3 regions of the Devosia rhizoryzae genome follow, and region 2 is predicted to be linked to each of the others. Evidence: predicted binding sites of a transcription regulator. Region 2 holds the regulator's gene; each other region holds the start of a gene.
The links. Region 2 encodes LexA, which represses DNA repair genes until DNA is damaged. Its sites were predicted from a motif close to TGTTCNNNNTGTGTTCNG; they were not measured.
Positions count from the first base shown of each region.

Region 1 (2,269 bases), 790 kb from region 2:
TTCGCCAAGGCTCGACAGACCATAGACGAGGCCACCGAAAGCCAGAGCCGACAGGATGACCGAGACCACATCGAGCGGCGAATAGCGCGGCGTCGAGACATTACGGATGCGGGTCACGCCGAGGACTAGAGCACCCAGCGCGATCGGCAGGGTGAAATAGAACATGAAGCGCCAGTCGAAGTGGCCGAGGATGAAACCGCCAATAGTGGGGCCAATCGCCGGCGCCACCGACATGACGATCGAAATATTGCCCATGGTCTTGCCGCGCCCTTCGGGCGGCACCAGGGTCATCACCGTCGTCATCAACAACGGCATCATGATCGCCGTGCCCACGGCCTGAACGACGCGGCCGACGATCAGCAGCTCAATCCCTGCAGCCAGAGCGCAGATCAGGGTTCCAGCTGAAAACACCGACATGGCCAGCATGAACATTGGGCGCGTGTTGATGCGCTGAAGCAGGAAACCCGTGATCGGGATCACCACCGCCATGGTCAAAAGGAAGGCCGTGGTCAGCCACTGTGCGGCGCCGGCGGTCACGCCGAGATCGGTCATCAGGTGCGGAATGGCGACGCTCATGATGGTTTCGTTCAAAAACACCACGAAGGTCGAGACCAGCAGGATGGCGATGACCAGCCGGTTCCGTGCTGCATTGTCGGGATGGTGAGGCGCGCTTTGCGGCAGCGCATCCATGGTCGCGTCCATAGTCATCTCGTGTCCCTTTCAAGGATCGTGTCGCCCTCACGACGGAGGAGGCCATCAGCCTTCGACATCTTTTCCAAACTTCCGTGACAAGCCTTGTCAGCAAAGCCGCACGCGCCGCGCGAGCGGACGAGTGGCGAGCGGTTGATGGGCCTGGCGGAGCGCGGTTGTCTACGCTCACGAAGTCGCGACGTCCAGTCTTGTAATGCATGAGCGCTATGCCGATATGACAGTCAGGCGAGCACGCTCACATTGTAGTGTTCTTGTTTTGTTCTCAGAAAGCTGATAGCCATATCGGTGTCGCCCGTAGATGATTCATCGTCTTGGTGCGCTAGTCTGGAGAACCGAAAATGGCCCTCTATCAGGCCCCCTCTTTCGAAGCCCTGGAACGTCTGAGCCTCAGCCGCGATGCCGACCTCGCACGGCGTGAGCTACTGCAGCCCGAGCGTATTCGTGGTCGAGGCGCACAGACCAATCGCGTCGGCCGGTTCGAGACGCATCAGCGCGACAGCTTCGATGACGGCTGGGGCACGGTCGAGCCGCTGCCCATGTTCGAGACGGTGGAACATACCGAGCGCGCCAAGACCATCATTACCTCCAATGATAGCCCAGACATTGCATTCGAGCGCTCGATCAACGCTTATCGCGGGTGCGAGCATGGTTGTTCCTATTGCTTTGCCCGCCCGACCCACGCCTATCTCGGCCACTCCGCCGGGATCGACTTCGAGCGCGACATCTATGTTAAATCCAATGCCGTCGAAGCCCTGCGCGCTGAAATTGGGGCCAAGAACTATAAGCCGAAGCCCATTGCCATGGGCACCAACACCGACCCCTACCAACCAGCCGAGCGCAAGCACAAGCTGACACGGGGCATTCTGGAAGTGATGCTCGAAACCAAGCATCCGGTCATGATCGTCACCAAGTCGGCGCTAATCATCCGCGACCTCGACCTGCTGACCGAACTGGCCAAGCAGGGTCTCGTCAAGGTCGCGATTTCAGTCACCTCCATGGACCACAAGCTTTCCCGCAAGATGGAGCCGCGCGCGTCCTCCCCGGCCCGTCGCCTCGAAGCCATCCGGCTCTTGAGCGAAGCCGGCGTGCCGACCGCCATCTTTGCCTCGCCAATGATCCCGGCCATCAACGACATGGAGCTCGAACGCATCCTCGATGCCGGCAAGGCGCAAGGCGCCGTCAGCGCCTCGATGGTGCTGCTGCGCCTTCCCGGCGAAGTGCGCGACGTGTTCCGCGAATGGTTGTTGCGCCACTTCCCCGATCGCGTACGCCACGTTCTTTCGCTCGTCCGCGATACCCGCAGCGGCAAGGACTACGACGCGCGCTGGGGCACCCGCATGACCGGCGAAGGTCCCTATGCCGTCCTGCTGCGCCAGCGCTTCGAAAAGGCATGCGAACGCTACGGCCTCAACACCAAGCATCCCAGCCTGCGCACCGATCTCTTCGAAGCCCCAAGGCTGGAAAGCAAGCAGATGAGCTTGTTTTAAGGCACCCCCACCCAACCTCCCCCTTTAGGAGGGGGATGAGTTGGTTCGGCGTTCAGTCGAAGTTGCCTCCC
Region 1 is NZ_CP068046.1:2,013,731-2,015,999, forward strand. It holds gene JI748_RS10040 (MDR family MFS transporter) at 1-702, opposite strand, end outside; gene JI748_RS10045 (PA0069 family radical SAM protein) at 1,050-2,198, shown strand.
Region 1: the regulator LexA is predicted to act here: its motif matches at 958-975, upstream of JI748_RS10045 (PA0069 family radical SAM protein).

Region 2 (2,269 bases):
ATTCAACGCTAGCGCCATGGACGGCTACGCCATGCGCGCCGCCGACGTGGTCGAGGGACACGCGCTTAGAGTCATCGGCATGTCCCAGGCTGGAACCGCATTCGACGGCACGGTGTCTGCCGGCGAAGCCGTCCGCATCTTCACCGGCGCGCCCCTTCCCTCCGGCGCCGACACGGTAATCATGCAGGAAGAAGCGCAGCGCGATAGCGATTTCGTCCGCTTCACCGCCCCTGCCCGGCTTGGCCACAGCATTCGGCCGAAGGGTAACGATTTCGCTACGGGTCAGGCGCTTTTGGAGCCCGGCACGCTGCTGACACCGATGCATATCGCCGTGGCAGCAGCGGCAAACCACGCAGAACTCACCGTCGCCAGGCGTCCCCGCATCGGTCTCGTTGCCACCGGTAATGAGCTTGTCGTGCCAGGCACACCGCTCGGGCCCGACCAGATCGTCGGCTCCAACAGCTTCGCCCTTGCCGCGCTGCTGAAGCCCTATGCCGAGACCATCACCGATCACGGCATCATCGGCGACGACATCGACCTGCTCCGCACCCGTCTTGCGGAGGCCTTTGCAAGCGAACCGGATGTGTTGATCACCACCGGCGGCGCTTCGGTCGGCGAACATGACCTCGTTCAGGATGTGCTCAAAGACCTCGGCGTCTCGCTCGATTTCTGGCGCATCAACATGCGCCCGGGAAAACCCCTGATGTTCGGCATGCGCGGCAAGACCCTGGTCTTCGGCCTGCCTGGCAATCCCGTCTCGGCGCTGGTCACCGCCATCGTCTTCATCAAGCCGGCACTGCGCGCCTGGCTCGGCTATGCCGAACCGCCGCACTGGCATCTGCCGCTCGCCGCACCGACCCCGCCAAACACCGCCCGCCGCCACTTCATGCGCGCGCAGCTGGTCCACTCTACAAGCGGCCCCACCCTTCTCCCAATCGCGCAGACCGACAGTGGCCACACCTCGTCGCTGTCCAAGGCCGACATGCTGATCACCCAGCCAGAGCATGACTCCGGTCAAGGGGCCGGCGCGATAGTCGAAGCCCTGTCGATCGACGCATTCTGACCCGTGTTTTATTTGTGGCATTGCAGAACATAAATGGAACGATTATAACCGTTCTGTCTATGTTCCGATTCTAGGATGCCGGGCCGATGCTGACGCGCAAACAACACGAGTTGCTCATGTTCATCCATGAACGGATGAAGGAAAGCGGCATCCCCCCATCCTTTGACGAAATGAAAGACGCGCTGGATCTGGCGTCCAAATCCGGCATTCACCGGCTGATCACGGCGCTTGAAGAACGCGGCTTCATCCGCCGCCTGCCGAACCGCGCCCGCGCCCTGGAAGTGGTGAAGCTTCCCGATTCAATGAACCCCTCGCTCGGTGGCCGCAAGGCGCGCTTCGAGCCGTCGGTGATCGAAGGCAGCTTGGGCAAGCTCAGCACGTCGCCGGCCCGCGGCGTTGCGGCAGAAGAATATGCCCGCCCCGTCTCGATCCCGGTCATGGGCCGGATCGCGGCGGGTACGCCGATCTCTGCGATCGAACAGCACACCCACACCATCCAGGTCCCGCCGGAAATGCTGGGTGCCGGTGACCACTATGCGCTCGAAGTGCGCGGCGACTCGATGATCGAAGCCGGCATCTTCGATGGCGACACCGTAGTCATCAAGCGCCAGGACACGGCCGGCACCGGCGAGATCGTCGTCGCCCTGGTCGACGACGAGGAAGCAACGCTTAAGCGCCTGCGCCGCAAGGGCAATACCGTGGCGCTGGAAGCGGCCAACCCCGCCTACGAGACCCGCATCTTCCCGCCTGATCGCGTCAAGGTTCAGGGCCGTCTCATTGGCCTTCTGCGCAAGTACTAGAATGCTTCGAGCCGGGTTCGCCCGGCTCTATCATTTCGGAACGGCGTAAAGAGTCGTGCATTCCCTCCTCGGAGGCAATGTGAATGTCCAATCTCCTCAAGCTCGGCTTTCCCGTCAAGGTGCTGGGCAACCCTGCGCTCAAAAGCAACGACGCGCGTCGCTCGCAATCCAACCCCCATCTTCGTGTCTCGCTGGGGTATCTCTCGGATATCTTCGACTATCTGGTGAAGCACCAGATCAGCATGTACCGCATGTCTTCTGACCTTGCGCCTTATGCCACCCACCCCGACATGCCGCAGTTCCACTCGATGGTGCAGGACTGCGCAGGAGATCTCGCAATCATCGGCAAGCGGGCGCGCGAGCTTGGCCTGCGGCTCTCCTTTCACCCCAGCCAGTTCATCGTCCT
Region 2 is NZ_CP068046.1:1,227,433-1,229,701, reverse strand. It holds gene JI748_RS06155 (molybdopterin molybdotransferase MoeA) at 1-1,063, shown strand, start outside; gene lexA (transcriptional repressor LexA) at 1,150-1,863, shown strand; gene uvsE (UV DNA damage repair endonuclease UvsE) at 1,947-2,269, shown strand, end outside.

Region 3 (2,269 bases), 990 kb from region 2:
TGCCCGATTATCTGACCTCGGTGCAGGAAGACGGCTTCTACGGCTGGCCCTACAGCTACTACGGCCAGAACGTCGACCCGCGCGTCTCCCCGCCGCGCCCCGATCTCGTCGAAACCGCCATCAAGCCCGATTACGCGCTTTCGAGTCACGTCGCCGCCCTCGGTCTCGCCTTCACCGACGACAGCGCCATGCCCGAGCAATACCTCAATGGCGCTTTCATCGGTAATCGCGGCAGCTGGAATCGCGACCACTTCAACGGCTACAAGGTCATCTATGTGCCCTTTACCGATGGCAGGCCTTCCGGCCCCGCGATCGACGTCGTCACCGGCTTCCTCGATGGCGACAATGCCCACGGCCGTCCCGTCGGCCTTGCCATGGACGGCACCGGCGCCCTGCTGATTGCCGACGACGCCGGCAACACCGTCTGGCGCGTCGCCGCTGAAGGCGGCACCGCTATCGCCGAAGTGATCCCCACCGACCGCGTGACCCCGCCCGCTGCGGCAGCTGAGGTACCCGCTCTTGCTCCGGCAACTGCAGCAACCCCAGCTGTCCCAACCGAAGGCACCCCCGAGCCACCGCAAACCGACATCGCCCCCGCCGTCGGCCCCGCAAACGGCGCCCCCACCCCTCCCGCGCAATAGCACCAGCCCCTCCCCACCCCCGATCCACTCCTCCCCCTCCTAAAGGGGGAGGCCGGGTGGGGGTCTCTCCGGCGGCTGTGGGCCTCTTTCCTCCGTTCAACATTGTGATGTGCAATCCCCCTCTTCATGTCCTAAACACAGAACAAAGGACGAACGATGGTAGCTCTCACTCTCACGCGAAAACTCGCGATCCTGGCCGACGCCGCCAAATACGATGCCTCCTGCGCCTCGAGCGGCAGCGAAAAACGCAACAGCGCCGGCACCAAGGGCATCGGCTCGACCGAAGGCAGCGGCATTTGCCACTCCTACGCTCCGGACGGTCGCTGCATCAGCCTGCTCAAGCTGCTGCTGACCAATTTCTGCATCTACGACTGCGCTTATTGCATCAACCGCTCGTCCTCCAATGTGCAGCGCGCCCGCTTTTCCGTGGACGAAGTCGTGCAGCTCACCCTCGACTTCTACCGCCGCAACTACATCGAGGGGCTCTTCCTTTCGTCCGGCATCATCAAGTCGCCCGACCACACGATGGAAGAAATGGTCCGCGTCGCCCGCACCCTGCGCGAAGTGCACCTCTTCCAGGGCTACATCCACCTCAAGGTCATCCCCAATGCCAGCCCGGAACTCTTGGCCGAAGCCGGCCGCTGGGCCGATCGCCTTTCCACCAATATCGAGCTTCCCACCGATACGGCGCTCGAGCACTTCGCACCCGAAAAGCGACCGGCGGAAATTCGCACGGCCATGGCCCGTCTGCGGGGCAAGCTCGATGAAGCCAAGCCCGAGGGCAAGCCGAAGGCCAAGCCGCAAAAATTTGCGCCTGCCGGCCAATCGACCCAGATGATCATCGGCGCCGATGCCGCTAACGACTCCGCCATTCTGACCCGCGCCGCCGGCCTCTACTCCGGCTATAACTTGAAGCGCGTCTACTATTCCGCCTTTTCGCCCATTCCCGACGCCAGCTCCAAGCTGCCGCTGCGGCCACCACCGCTGATGCGCGAACATCGCCTCTACCAGGCCGATTGGCTGATCCGTTTTTATGGCTTCGATGTTCCCGAAATCGTCCAGGGTGGCGAAAATGGCGATCTCGATCTTGCCATCGATCCAAAGCTCGCCTGGGCTCTCAAGCAACGCCAGAGCTTTCCAGTCGACGTCAACCGCGCCGACCGCGAAATGCTGCTGCGCGTCCCCGGCCTCGGCATCAACGCCGTCGATCGCATCATCCGCTCCCGCCGCCACCATCGCCTGACCCTTGCCGATGTCGCGCGCATGACCGCCTCCATTGATAAGGTCCGCCCCTTCATCGTCACCGGCGATTGGTCCCCCGGCGGCGCCATCGACGATCAGCGCCTGCGCCAGAAGCTGACGCCGCAGCCCAAGCAACTCTCGCTCTTCTGATGCTGGCCATCCGTCTCGAAAAGCTCAACGACCTCGACGAATGGCGCGGCAAGGCCCGCCGCCTGCTCGCCGCCGGTATGGAGCCGAGCCAGATCGTCTGGCGCACCGGTTCGGACGAGAACGGCCTCTTCGAAGGCGGCGACGAAATGCTCCCCACCCCCGACGGTCCGGTCGGCACCGTCCCCCGACAGTTCATGGAGCTCGCCGCCGGCGTCATCCAGCATTCCGATCCGGAA
Region 3 is NZ_CP068046.1:242,330-244,598, reverse strand. It holds gene JI748_RS01170 (PQQ-dependent sugar dehydrogenase) at 1-641, shown strand, start outside; gene JI748_RS01165 (putative DNA modification/repair radical SAM protein) at 798-2,033, shown strand; gene JI748_RS01160 (UdgX family uracil-DNA binding protein) at 2,033-2,269, shown strand, end outside.
Region 3: the regulator LexA is predicted to act here: its motif matches at 780-797, upstream of JI748_RS01165 (putative DNA modification/repair radical SAM protein).